2 linked regions of the Planctomyces sp. SH-PL62 genome follow. The protein of the gene in region 2 binds, or shares a complex with, the protein of the main gene of each other region. Links are inferred from orthologs where the notes say so. Each region holds a gene or a part of one and is shown on either strand. Other genes may lie near its edges. The genes, in order: rny and VT85_RS01805.

Region 1 (6,965 bases), 4.5 Mb from region 2 along the record:
GACCCGGACAAGAAGAAATTCATCGACGTCTGGGTCGACTCGACGGACCCTCACATGATGATCCTGGAGGGGGATTACGACCAGGCCGCGAAGACCCTCACGAGCTTCGGCAAGTCGACAGACCCCCGCACCGGCAAACCCTACGACGTGAAGACCGTGACCGTCCTCAAGGGGGACGACGAGCGGGAATTCACGTTCCTCCTGAAGAACGACGAGACCCAGGGGGAGTATCTCAAGATCCTCCAGATGACCTATCGTCGCAGGGCCAAATGACCGCGACCCCCGCGAGGCAGGGGGCGGGGGCGGATCGGCGGGCGATTGACCCGCCCCGCCCTTCTGATAAAGTAGAGGCCGGGCCTCGGGCGTCGATCAGACGCGGGGGTCGTTCCGCGCAGACGCGCGTCCGAGCCTTCCGCGCTTGCGGAGTCGGACTCGCCCCGTGGTTCGCCCAGGGCTCGCCCCCTCCCGTCCCTTCAGCGAGACCTCCATCGAAGGTCGGGCCCGAAGGGTGACCGGACGCCGGCTCGACCGGACGGAAGTCGTCGCGAATCAGACCTGGAAAGGCCGGCCGGCGTGTACGGACAGATGACTGGAGGCCTGATCGGGCTGATCCTGGGAGTCCTTGGCGCCTGGGCCGCCTTCTACGTTTCGGCCCGGCACCGGGCGACGACCGCCCGAGGGCTCGTCGAACAGATCCTCAGCAACGCCCACCGCGAAGCCGAGACCATCCGGATGCAGGCGGACCTCGCCTCCAAGGAGGACGCGCTCCGCCACCGCCACGCCCTGGAAGCGGAGATGGAGGAGACCCGGCGCGACCTCCGCGAGCAGGAACGCCGGCTGGAAAAGCGTGGAGACCTGCTGGACCAGCGGCTCGACCTCCTCAACGACAAGGAACGGCAGCTCGAAGACGTCCGCCGCCGCCAGGCCGATCAGGAATCCGAGATCCAGGAGCGTCGGCTCGCCACGGATCGGCTCGAAGCCCGACGCCTGGAGGAATTGCAACGGATCGGCGGCCTCGCGCCCGAGGAGGCCCGTCAGCTGCTGCTGGCCCGGGTCGAGGAAGACCTGCGGGGCGAAGCGGGCGAACGGATCCTCCGGCACGAGGCCAAGGTGCGGGAGACCTCCAGGGAGCGTGCGGTCGAGATCCTGGCCGTGGCCATCCAGCGCTTCGCGGCGTCCCACACCGCCGAGATCACCGTCAGCACCGTCGACATCCCCAACGACGAGATGAAGGGCCGGATCATCGGCCGCGAGGGCCGCAACATCCGGGCCTTCGAAAAGGCGACCGGCGTCGACGTGATCGTGGACGACACCCCCGGCGTCGTGATCGTCACCGGCTTCGACAACGTCCGCCGGGAGGTCGCCAAGCTCGCCCTGGAACGGCTCATCCAGGACGGCCGCATCCACCCCTCCCGCATCGAGGAGATCGTCAAGGACACCCACGACGAGATGGACGAGCACATTCGCAAGGTCGGCCGCGACGCCGCCCGCGAGGTGGACGTCGTGGGCCTCCACGACAAGATCCTGGACTACCTGGGCAAGCTCAAGTTCCGCACCAGCTACTCGCAGAACGTCCTGCGGCACTCGATCGAGGTGGCCTTCCTCGCCGGCATGATGGCCGAGGAGATCGGCCTCGACGGCGCCCTCGGCCGCCGCTGCGGCCTCCTGCACGACCTCGGCAAGGCGGCCGATCACGAGATGGAAGGGGGCCACCCCGCCGTGGGCGCCGAGCTTCTCAGGCGCTACGGCGAGGGCAAGGAGGTCACCCATGCCGCCCTCGGCCACCACGACGACCTCCGCGTCGACGCCCCCTACACCGTGCTCGTCGCCGCCGCCGACGCCGTCAGCGCCAGCCGGCCCGGAGCCCGCCGGGAGACGCTGGAGAAGTACGTCCGCCGCCTGGAGGAGCTGGAATCGCTCGCCCTGGGATTCCCCGGCGTCGAGCAGGCCTACGCCATCCAGGCCGGCCGCGAAGTCCGCGTCATGGTCGACAGCCGACAGGTCGACGACCCCTCCGCCGCGACCCTCTGCCGCGAGATCGCCAAGGCCATCCAGTCCCAGTTGACCTACCCCGGCGAGGTCAAGGTCACCGTCCTCCGCGAGACCCGAAACGTCGAATACGCCCGCTGAACGCCCCCCCGACAGGCTCGGGGCCGCCCTCGTCCGGCTCTCGGCGCCAGTCGCCGAACTGCTTGACCCGGACGGGCGGACCGTCCGGGAACTCGGCCGTGATGGAGAGCTTCCCCCCCATCGCCTCGACGTACCGCCGGAGGGTCGAGACGTACACGTCGGCCCGCCGTCGGTCGGCCCGCCGTCGGAGCCTGGCCTCCTGTTGGACGGACCTCGTCATCGCTCGGTTCCGCGCCTGCACGACGCTTCCCGGCCGGGCCTCGTCATGCGATGATCGACGGTTCGAGATCCCGACGCGCGACGGATCGTCCGACAGGTCAAGGCATCCAAAGAGCAACATCCGAAACCGACTCCAGAGGCCTCGTCTTCATCGATCGAGAAGGTTCCCATGGCGACCGATCCGGCACGCAAGTCCCCCCTGAAGATCCTGTTCATCGGCGACGTCGTCGGGGCCCCGGGTCGCAAGATCGTCGCGCAGTTGCTCCCCAGGCTGATCCCGCGATGGGGGATCGGACTGGTGGTCTGCAACGCCGAGAACTCGGCGGGGGGCTCGGGGCTCACCCTGCGCTGCTTCGAGGAGTTGACCGAGGCGGGGGCCGACGTCCTGACGATGGGGGACCACGTCTACCGCAAGGATGAGATCCATCAGGTCTTCGACCGATCGGACCGGGTCCTCAAGCCCGCCAATCTGCCCCCCGAGGCCCCCGGCCCGGACCTCGCGATCGTCGAGGCCCGCGACGGCACGACGGTGGCCGTCTTCTCGTTGCTGGGGCGGACCTTCATGAAGCCCGTCGACTGTCCCTTCCGCGCCGCCGACCGGCTCCTGGACCAGATCGGCCCCGGCGTCCGGGTCGTCTTCGTCGACTTCCACGCCGAGGCCACCAGCGACAAGCAACTCCTGGGTCGCTACCTCGACGGCCGCGTCTCGGCCGTCCTGGGCACCCACACCCACGTCGCCACGGCGGACGAGCAGGTCCTCCCCGGCGGCACGGCCTTCCAGAGCGACGTCGGCATGAGTGGGCCTCACGACGGGATTTTGGGCCGACGTTACGACCGAGTCCTGGCCGCGACGCTCTCCTCCGTCCCGACCCATTTCGACGTGGCCACCGGCGACCCTCGGCTGAACGGCGCCCTGATCTCGATCGACCCCGAGAGCGGCCGCGCCCTGGCGATCCAGCGCGTGAGCATCAATCAGGACGAGGCGCGGCGGATCCTCACCGGCGCGGCCGACCAACTCGCCGACCCTTCCGGCTCGGGACCGATAGGGCCTCGCGGCTGAATCAGGCTCCCAGGCCGCGTCGGCCGGCGAGCCCTCGAAGCCGCGAGAGCCCTCGGGCGATCCCGTCGTCGAACGCCCGTTCGTCGTCGAATCGACGGCCTTCGAGATACCGCCAGCGAATCCAGCGCTCGGCGATGAGCACGTCGGCCAGCTCCTCGAACGCGACGGCCGCCTCAAGCTCCGCCGCTCCCACGGGCCGAATCCGCCGATACTCCGCGAGCCCCTCGGCGCGCAACGCCTCGCCCTCGCCGCCGGGGAGCCACTCCCCCCAGAGCCGGGCCAGGTCGGCCGCGACGGACTCCACGTCCATCGCCCCGTAATCGACGAGGCCGGTCAGGGCGTCGCCGACGAAGAGGAAGTGCTCCGGACGGGCGTCGCGGAGGCAAGGCTGCAACGGGAGCGCGGCCCGACTCGCCTTCCACGTCGACGCCAAAACCACCGGCGCGACACGACGCGCCAGCTCCAGCCAGGTGGACGCAGGCCCCGCAAGCGAGTCGTCCGATCGCGCTTCCAGGGCCCTTGCGATCGCTTCGAAGCCCCCCCGCGCCAGGCGGTCCAGCTCGTCCCGACGGACGGCCAGGCCGGGACTCTCGCCGTGACGGGCGTCGACCCGCGCGATCCGTACATGGACTTCCGCCAGCGCCCCGAAGGCGGCGCGGACCCTGGCGGCGGTAGGGAGCGATCCGGCGACGGCGGCGCCGGGAAGCCAGGGGACCACCTCCCAGCAACAGCCCCTCAGCGAGACCGCCGTCTCCCCGAGGAGCATGTGGATCGGCCGGGGGACGAACGGGAGATCGGCGAGCAGGCGAAGCCAGGCGTGGATCCTCTCGACGCGATCGAGCCCGGTCGTCGGCGGCCAGGCGCGGGCCAGGCGGTCGCCGTTCGTCGATCGGTAACGCCAGAGGAGCGAGCCGCTGAGGCCGCCGGCGGCGCTCAGCGCAGTGGGCGATTCGAGGGGGCGTTCGGAGGGAGGATAGCGGTCGAACAGGTCGACGAGTCCGAGGGGGGTCACTCGACCGGCCCCATCCCGGCAGGCTCCTCGATCCGCGCCGGGACCCCGCCGAACTCGCGGAAGCTCCGCTCCTGGAGATCGCGGAGGGCCTGATCGAACCGCTCGCAGACGCGCGCGAGAACGTCTTTATCGGCGGCCTGGGACGGGTGGAAGTCGGAGAGGTCGAGCGGCTCGCCGAACATGACGCGAGAGCGCGACGGCGACCAGAGCGCCGGGCCGATGTCGATCGTCGCCGGCGTCCCCGAGATGAACGCGGGGACGACCGGAACCCCCGACCGGACCGCGATGAACGCCGCCCCCGCCCTCATCGGCCCGAGCCTTCGGCCCGACTCGGGCGTGATCCGACCTTCAGGGAAGATCGGCAGGACCTTCCCCTCCGCCAACGTCCGCAGGGCGGCGCGGGTCGCCTGGATGTCCCGGCCGTCGCGATTCACCGGGATGCATTCCGTCAGGAGGCAGAACGAATGGACGATCGGTAGATCGTACATTTCCTTGGCGATCATGAATCCCAGGACCCGACGGCATCGCGATTGCAGAAGGAGATGGTCGATGCAGCAGGTATGGTTGGCGATCAGGATGGCCGCCCCGCGTTCGGGGAGCGGGGCCCAGCCGTTGGATCGCAGGCGGTGCAAGGATCGGGTGTAGAAGCGGGTCAGCCACCAGATGGGCAGGAGGCTCGGCACGATCTCACCCGGCCTCGAGACGCGAGGCGACGGACGTCGGCCGGGGCTCAACAAGGCGGGAATCAGGAGGAGTACGATGGTCAGACCGATCGGGACCCAGACGCTCATGACGGCACAGCCGGTTGGATAAACGTGACAAGGGACGTTCCATATTATGGACGTCCCTCATCGGACCATCTTCCAGGGGCCTGGGTCAAGAGCCGGACGAGGGCGAAGCCGGCCGGTGACGAGGGGTATGCAGATCAGGCGGCCTGCCGACGACCGTGACGCCGGAGGGTCAGCCCCCCGCCAAGCCCGGCCAGGATCCAGACGGCCACGGTGGAGGGCTCCGGAACGGCCGAGGCCAGGACCTGGGCGCCGTCGATGCCGAACCCCGTCATGGAGTCGCAGAACCCACAGCCGCACTGGGCCGCCAGGAGGCCGGTCTTGAGCAGCTCCGCCCCGACCGTCTCCGAGCTGGCGCCGTTGCTCAGGGTCTTCATCAGCGATACGGCCGCGGGGCTGAACTTGGTGTTAGGGTCGGTCAGCAGATTCCAGTTGGCGACCGCCGCGTCGATGTAGTCGCCGGTCTGGTCGGGATGGTCGCCGACGCCGAAGGCGTGCATCAGCTCGTGCGCCACGTTGTGGGCTACGGCCCAGGAGAGCTGGTCGGCGTTGCTGGCGTAGTTGAGCTTGTCGATGAAGCTGAAGCCGTCGTCGCCGACGCTGGTGATGCCGATCGCGTCGGGGTTGGCGCTGTACGAGGCCCCCGAGACGACGCTCATCATGTGCGAGGCGGGAACGCCCGGGTCGCTCGTCAGCTTGACGTCGATCCCGCTGAGCTGGAACGTCCGCTCCACCTTGCTGAGAACGTCGTTCGCGAAGCCCGCCTGCTGGTCCGCCGTGGGCGTGCCGCCGAACGCCGCGATCGCGGCCGGGCTCTGATACCACGGCTTCGGGTCGCCCACGGTCAGCGAGGAGGCCTCGGCGTAGGGCTGGCCCCCCAGGTTGATGAACGCGTCAGCCGTGGAGGTCGTGGCCCCGAAGGTCGGCTGTCGGGTGTACGTGAGGGCGGCCGGCGTGGCGTTGATCGTCGAGGAGACCGCGGCGGCCGAGATCACCGGCTTGTCCACGTTCGGGATCGCGGGGGCGGCGACCGGAATCAAAGCCGCGGAGACGGGGACGGGCGCGGCGACCGGTGCCGCGACGGGGGGGCTTGTCGGGCGATAGTAAAAGCTCGCCGGCAGATTCGTGATCGCGTTGGCGGAGGTCGGCGGGGCGTAGATGTTGCCCGCGGTACTCAACTGATTGGCATACCAGGCGGTCAACGTGGCTTGAGAATCGAACCAGGACAACGGCGCAGCCGCAGCCGAGCAGGACAGGGCCACCCATGCCGCGATCCCACCTGTCAGCGTCCTGATTCCATTCATGCGAACCTCCCTGTTCAGCCTTCAAGCCGTCATCCATGAACGGCTCGACCGATCTGTTTGCTATCAGCCATTCGCCGCTGGCCTTATCGCCGACCCCGGGTGCTTTGATGGCCGTTCCGGCGGAAGCCTCGCACCGACGTCCTCGTCGTGCCGTTCCGCAGGACATTCCTCTCTTCTAGCAACGAGCGGGCCGAAACGCCGGGAGACGAGCTGATTTTCGGCCAAACCCAAGAACCAGCTTTCCGAACGAGTCCGGAAACTCCTTTCGTCAAGCTGTTTACGTCCATCGACGCTCACGGTCAAAACTCAAAATCATCCGCGATCCCGATCTGAGCCTGGCCTAGCCTCACAGGGAGGTTTTTACAATCGGCCATGTAATTGAAACAATCGACACGCGGCCGACAATCCGCACGACCGTCGTCATCGACGGCCCTAGAGACGGCTCAGCCGAT
Region 2 (6,308 bases):
TCTCGTTTGGGCTCGTCGGGCCGGGGGGGCGGGAATGGCGGGCCTCATTTCCACGAATCCTTAACTCCGGAGAAGGAATCGTTGGCGAGCCGCCCGGCCGGGGCGACGTGAGTTGGCGAGGGCCTGCGACGCTCGGCGCGCAACGGTCCCTGAAATTAAGGATGCCGCCGACTTGGCGATCAGGTGCGCCGGCGGATGGAATTTCCACGCAGAGCCCGCCCCCCTCGGGCCAGGCGAGGCGATGGTTCTCGGATAGGTCACTGGGCGTCGTCGCTCCTGGGGTCTCGCCGAACGGCCTCGATCGGGCGAATGGGGATCAGGGCCGGGGATGGTCCGGCTGCGATGAAATCCCTTTCAACTTCCCGGCTCGCAATTGACATGACGGCCCGTGGAGCCATCCTTTGATGTAAGCGTGACATGTTTGAATGTCGAACCCACGATTCGGATGCCCCGAAGGCGTCCCCGCCCGAATCCGGTGGTCGCTATGCTCGACGCCGAGTCGATCAGGATTCGTGGACAGGCCGGGCCCCTCTCGGCTCGCCTCGGGTTCACGTTGATCGAGATCCTCGTCGCCCTGTTGATCATCGGCGTCCTGGTCGCGTTCGTGATCCCGGCGGTCCTCTCCGCGCGACGGGCGGCGGCGCGGGCGCAATGTCTCTCGAATCTGAAGCAGGTCGGCATCGCCCTCGAGTCGTACAACGGCCTGCACCACCGATTCGCCCCCGCCTTGCGCTACCCCAACGGGGCCGTCCTCACGCAGCTCTCCCCGTTCCCGGCGCTCTTGCCGGGCCTGGAGCAGCAGGCCCTGTTCGACGCCGTCAATTTCGCATTCCTGGAGGGGGATTCCCCCGAGTCTCCGACGATCGAGAACCGGACCGTCCGGGGCGTCAGGCTGGGGGTCTTGCTGTGCCCCGCCGACGGCGTCGCGGAACGGGGGTCCAATTACCGCTTCAACCGCGGCGTGTTCAACAACAAGGCCGGCCCTCCGGTCTACGACGGCCCATTCGGGCTCGGCGTCGTCCCGACCGCCGCGGCCGTCAGCGACGGCCTCTCGCGCACGGCGTTCGTCAGCGAGCGGATTTCGGGGGATTTTTCCACGAACGCCCCGGCCGGCGGACGGAACGTCAAGCGGCCTCTCAACGACCTGGGGGCCAACACCTCGGACGAGGATTATGCTCGCCTCTGCCTCCAATCCAGGCCCGACGCCTGGATCTGGAGGTCGGGGCGATACTGGTTCTATTCGGGCGACTTGAACACCTTGTACAGCCATTTCGGCTCGCCCAACGACGCGCGGCCGTCCTGCGGCTGGGACGGTCTGCGCGAGTGGGTCTGCATCGGCCTCAATCCGCCGCGCTCGTTCCATGGGGGGGTGGGCGTCCTGTTCGGGGACGGGCATGTGGAAACGGTCGCCGACGGCGTCGACGGCAAGGTCTGGCGGGCGCTCGGGACCCACGCCGCGAAGGACTGACGGCGGCCGCGCTCGGTACGGCGGGAGCCCCCCAGTCGCCAGGCTCCCGCGCTCGAAAGTCTCGCCCCCCGGATCGTTGCGTTTCTTCACGGTGCGTTGGCGACACGCGCGGGAGGCTGGGATGACGATCCTGTATCTGGTGGCGCTGGTGGGCTGGCAAGGCGCGGCGCCTGGGCCGATCGAATCGTTCCGGGCCAACTTCGCGGCGATCGGGGCCGAGGGGGACTACGAGTACCGATCGGGCAGGCTGCCCAGCGAGCTTTTCGAGGTCGGTGCCGCCCGGCTGAAGGACGCGGTGACCTTCGCCGACGAGGAACCGCGAGTGATCTCGGGGTCGTGGGCCAGCTATGGAGGGGTCGAGTGGTTCTTGCAGGATCCGCCGACGGATTCGGCCGGCGCGTCGGCGGGGGCGAGATCCGGCGCGTCGGCTTCCTCGCGCGACCCGGGGCCCGGCCTGGAGTTGCTTTCCGACGGCTGGGTCGTGGCCAGGCTCGACCTCGGGGAGGCTGACGACGCTCCCGGAGGCACGATCGTCGAGGCCTCGTACGAACCGACGGGCGGTGTGATCTCGCGCGCGAAGGGCCCCTTCGTCTGGTGGGAGTGTTCCCTGAGCGCGATGCTCGCGCTTCGCTTCGACGGGGCGACGCCCGAACTCGGGCGCCTGGAGTTGGACGGCGCCCCGCTGGAAGTCGAGACCTACATCAAGCCGAACCCGTCCGGCTGGGTGAAGATGGAGGTCGCCTACGACCCCCGGATCGGCTTCCTGCCTCGACGGACTCGCTTCATCACCCTGGAGGGGAAGAAAGCCTACGTGCGAGAGTGGCGGCTCGTGGACCATCGCCGGAGCGACGACGGGGGGGTCGTGCCTCTGGAATGGATCAGCGGCCTGTTCCAGTACGACGATTTCGTCGGCTCGTATCCGTCGTACGACGCCTCCACGAAACTCCGTCGCGAGGAGGCGGTCGTCGGGGGGAGCCATTTCCGCCTGACTTCATTCAGGAACCGCCATGAGCCTACGGCCCTGACCCATCTGACGGGGCGCGTGACCCTGGCCTGCGCCGGCGGGGAGAAGCGCCTCGGCGGCACGCCCGCCCGGTTGACGCTCGCCGACGTCCGGCAAAGCCTGGGACGGGGCCTGACCCGCCCGGTCCGGTCGCCGCCGCCGATCTCCGTGGACCTGGAGGAACGCGATCGGTTCAGCCAGCCCCGAAGCGGTCGCTCCTGGACCCTCCCTGCGATGCTCTTGGCGGCCGGCCTGTCGGGCTTCATCCTCGTCTGGAAGCTGCGGACTCACCGGGCGGCTCTGTAGAAGAAGGCAGCGCCGTCGTGGTGGAAGGCCAGGTCGAGCGAGCAGTCGGAGTCCTTGACGACGAGCGCCAGACCCCCGGACCGAGCCGACGCCGAAGGATCCGAGCTGGGCCGTGATTGCCGCCTGCTCCGAGTTCGATTACTCTTGATGCGAAGTGAATGAGGGGATGGCTGCTGGCTGAGGAGGGGAGCGATGAGCGGCACGGTGCGGACGGCGGCGTGGGCGCTGGCGACGGTGTGGGTCGTCGCGACGGTGGTCGGGATCGTCGTCTCCGGCTCAAGCGGGCGATTGCAGGACGGGCCGCCGAAGCCCATCGTCAAGGGGCCGCCGATCTCCCAGGCTGAGGCTCTGGAGTTCGGCGAGGGCCTGGCCGACGCCTTGGCGAGACTCGACGCCAAGGCGGTCGAGGAGGCGATCGACCTGAACGCGTTGATGGAGGCCGCCTCCGAAGGCGTCAAGGCTCCCCCCCGGTTCCGGGAGGAGTTTTATCGCGGGACCCGGAACGCCCTGGAGCGCAACGGCCATACCATCTTCATCGAGTTTCGACCGGTGGTCGAGGCCGGCGCCGTGTTGCGCGCCACGCAGGGAATCGAGTGGGAGGGCCGACCCGCTTTCGTCCTCCGGGTGCTTCCGGCGGATGGGGGCGTCGCTTATTCCGTGTTTATCCTGGATCGCCGGCCGGACGGTCGAATTCGGGCTGTGGATCACTACTCGCTGGCCGTTGGCGAACCGACCTCGCAGGTGATCCGTCGTCTTTATCAGGCTGGCGTCGCGCAGGCCAACCGTGGGCTCCTCGACCGCCTTATGGGAAAGGAACAGCCGCTCATCAAGCACATGGACGACACCGTGCGCATGGCCGCCGCCAATCGTGAGGGGCGGTCGCAGGAGGTCCTGACGATCTACGACGCCCTCCCCGAGGAGTTGAAGAACGAGAAGATCTTTCAGGTAGGCCGGTTCAACGCGGCCCAGAAAATCGGCGACGAGGCCAAGTACCTGGAGGTGATCCAGGATTTCGCCCGACGCTTCCCGGGCGACCCCGCCTGCGATCTCCTGCTGCTGGACGGCTACGTCCTGATGAATCAGCCGGAGAAAGCCCTGGAGTGCGTGGACAGGCTGGAGAAGGTGCTGGGCAAGGACGCATACCTCAAGGTGCTGCGAGGGGGCGTTCTGACGCTCCTGAAGCGGCCCGACGACGCCATCGCGGCCTACCGCGCGGCGATCGCCGAGGAGCCGGATCTGTGGCCCGCCTACGACGCCCTGCTCGTCGTGACCCTGGAACAAAAGCAGTTCGAGGAGTTGGCGAAGCTCCTCGACTCTCTGGAGTCTCAGTTCGAGGAAGATGCCTTCGACCTGTTGAATCTCGACGGATTCACTGAGTTTTTCGACTCGCCCGAAGGCAAGGCGTGGACGGAGAAGCGCGACAAGCCGAAGTCCGACGACGAGGCGCCGAAGCCGTGACGTCCGACCCGTCTTGACGATGTCTGTTCCGCGAATCGCCCAGGGCGCAGGACTCTTCCACCCGACCGAGGCGGGCGAGGCGATCAATGCGTTGGTCGTGGAGTTGCGACTCGCGGATTCGCTCGCATCAGTAGAAGAAGGCGGCGGCGTCCTGGTAGAAGGCGAGGTCGAGGGGGCGGGTGGCGAGGACGGCGGAGTCGAGGGGGACGTCGGCGATCTGGGACCCGGCGAGGGTCAGGACGGCGCCGAAGCGTCGGCGGAGGACGAGTTCGGCGGCGGCGAGGCCCATGCGGGTGGCGAGCACGCGGTCGTGGGCGGTCGGGGCCCCCCCGCGCTGGAGGTGGCCCAGGACGACCGTGCGGGTCTCGACGCGGAGCTGGCGGTCGATGACGTCGGCGATCAGGGCCCCGACGCCCCCCATCTTCGGGTGGCCGAAGACCTCGGCGTCGAGCACGGCGCCGGGGGCGTCCTGATACCGGGCGCCCTCGGCGACGACCACGATGGCGTGGTTCTTGGCGGTCCCTTGCAGCCGCTTGAGGGCGACGATCAGGTGGGGGACGTCGATGGGGACCTCGGGGACCAGGACGTAATCGGCCCCCACGGCCATCCCGGCGAAGCAGGCGAGCCAGCCCGTGTTGCGGCCCATCGTCTCGACGACGATCACGCGACGATGGCTCTCCGCCGTGGTGCGCAGCCGCTCGACCGACTCGACGACGACGTTCACCGCCGTGTCGAAACCGAACGAGAAGTCGGCCAGCATCAGGTCGTTGTCGATCGTCTTGGGGACGCCGACGATCGGGATCTGGAAGTCGTTGATCAGCCTCGCGGCCACCCCCAGCGTGTCGTCGCCGCCGATGACCACGAGCGCGTCGAGCCCCGCCTCCACGAAGTTGCGGCGCAGCCTGGGAACGTCGGCATCGGGGTTCTTGTACGGGTTGGTGCGCGACGAGCCGAGGATGGTCCCCCCCCGGCCCACCAGCGAGTCCACGTCGTGCGGCTCCAGCGGGCGGTAGGTCCCGCGCACGAGCCCTCGCCAGCCTTCCAGGACCCCCACGCACGTCCCGCCCGCGTCCGAGATCCGTCGCACGACGGCCCGGATCACGGCGTTCAAGCCGGGGCAGTCCCCGCCTCCCGTCAGCAATCCGACTTTCATGGGTCGCCGTCCGTTGTCACCAGTCCGTCAAGCCGGCGCTTCCGCCCGCGATATGGCCCTCCGTCGAAGCTATCACGCCCCGCCGCCCCCGGCCAGCCGACGTGCCGGAAAAGCGGCGACCACATGCCCATGCCCGATCGTCGAGCGGCAGCAAGGCCGACGGGCGGGATCACGTCTCACGTCGCCCAAGGTCGGATGACTCCGCCATCGTCTCGACCCCTGTACGCGCGTGAACATTCCTGTGGTAGAGTTCTGAGCCGGGTTTCACGAACGTCGCGATCATTCCAGCCTGCCGGAATCGTGCCGGATGACGAGGGCGACGGACGTGCGGTCGAAGAATTCGAGGACGTGAACGTGGCCGGGGCGGAACGGCAGCGGAAGATCATTCACATCGACATGGACGCGTTCTACGCGTCCGTCGAGCAACGTGACGATCCTGAGCTTCGCGGCAAGCCCGTCGCGGTCGGCGGGGCTCGCGAGCGAGGCGTCGTGGCGGCCGCGAGCTACGAGGCCCGCCGGTTCGGCGTCCGGTCCGCCATGCCCTCGGTCACGGCGAAGCGGAAGTGCCCAGGGCTCATCTTCGTGAAGCCGCGGTTCGACGTCTATCGTGACATCTCCCGCCAGATCCGCGCGATCTTCGCCGAATACACGCCGCTCATCGAGCCCCTCTCGCTCGACGAGGCCTACCTCGACGTCACCGAGAACCTGAAGGGCATGCGTTCGGCGACCGAGATCGCCGAGGAGATCCGCGCGAGGATCCGCGCCGAGACGGGACTGACCGCGTCCGCGGGCGTTTCTTACAACAAGTTCCTCGCGAAGATCGCATCGGACGAGCGGAAGCCCGACGGCCTGTTCGTCATCAGGCCGGATCACGGGCCGGCGTTCGTCGAGGCCCTACCCGTGGGGAAATTCCACGGGAT

The links.
Region 1: VT85_RS01805 (region 2) and rny share a complex: the UniProt entries of both Bacillus subtilis proteins name them as parts of the possible RNA degradosome complex. The link is inferred for Planctomyces sp. SH-PL62 from one-to-one orthologs.

What each region holds. Positions count from the first base shown.
Region 1 is NZ_CP011273.1:4,940,122-4,947,086, forward strand. Bases 1-2,857 are described here. They hold rny (ribonuclease Y), read left to right. Parts: upstream 1-585; coding sequence 586-2,130; downstream 2,131-2,857. Other genes in these bases: VT85_RS19035 (DUF1579 domain-containing protein), read left to right, coding at 1-273; VT85_RS28640 (hypothetical protein), read right to left, coding at 2,087-2,350; VT85_RS19050 (YmdB family metallophosphoesterase), read left to right, coding at 2,519-2,857. Also shown: more of VT85_RS19050, read left to right, coding at 2,858-3,409; VT85_RS19055 (aminoglycoside phosphotransferase family protein), read right to left, coding at 3,411-4,421; VT85_RS19060 (lysophospholipid acyltransferase family protein), read right to left, coding at 4,418-5,104; VT85_RS28645 (hypothetical protein), read right to left, coding at 5,347-6,513. UniProt on the Bacillus subtilis protein: Endoribonuclease that initiates mRNA decay. Initiates the decay of all SAM-dependent riboswitches, such as yitJ riboswitch. Involved in processing of the gapA operon mRNA, it cleaves between cggR and gapA.
Region 2 is NZ_CP011273.1:466,400-472,707, forward strand. What follows is about bases 3,376-6,308. They hold VT85_RS01805 (6-phosphofructokinase), read right to left. Parts: upstream 5,389-6,308; coding sequence 4,363-5,388; downstream 3,376-4,362. Other genes in these bases: VT85_RS01800 (tetratricopeptide repeat protein), read left to right, coding at 3,376-4,235; dinB (DNA polymerase IV), read left to right, coding at 5,785-6,308. Also shown: VT85_RS01790 (DUF1559 domain-containing protein), read left to right, coding at 446-1,468; VT85_RS01795 (hypothetical protein), read left to right, coding at 1,590-2,777; more of VT85_RS01800, read left to right, coding at 2,970-3,375. UniProt on the Bacillus subtilis protein: Catalyzes the phosphorylation of D-fructose 6-phosphate to fructose 1,6-bisphosphate by ATP, the first committing step of glycolysis.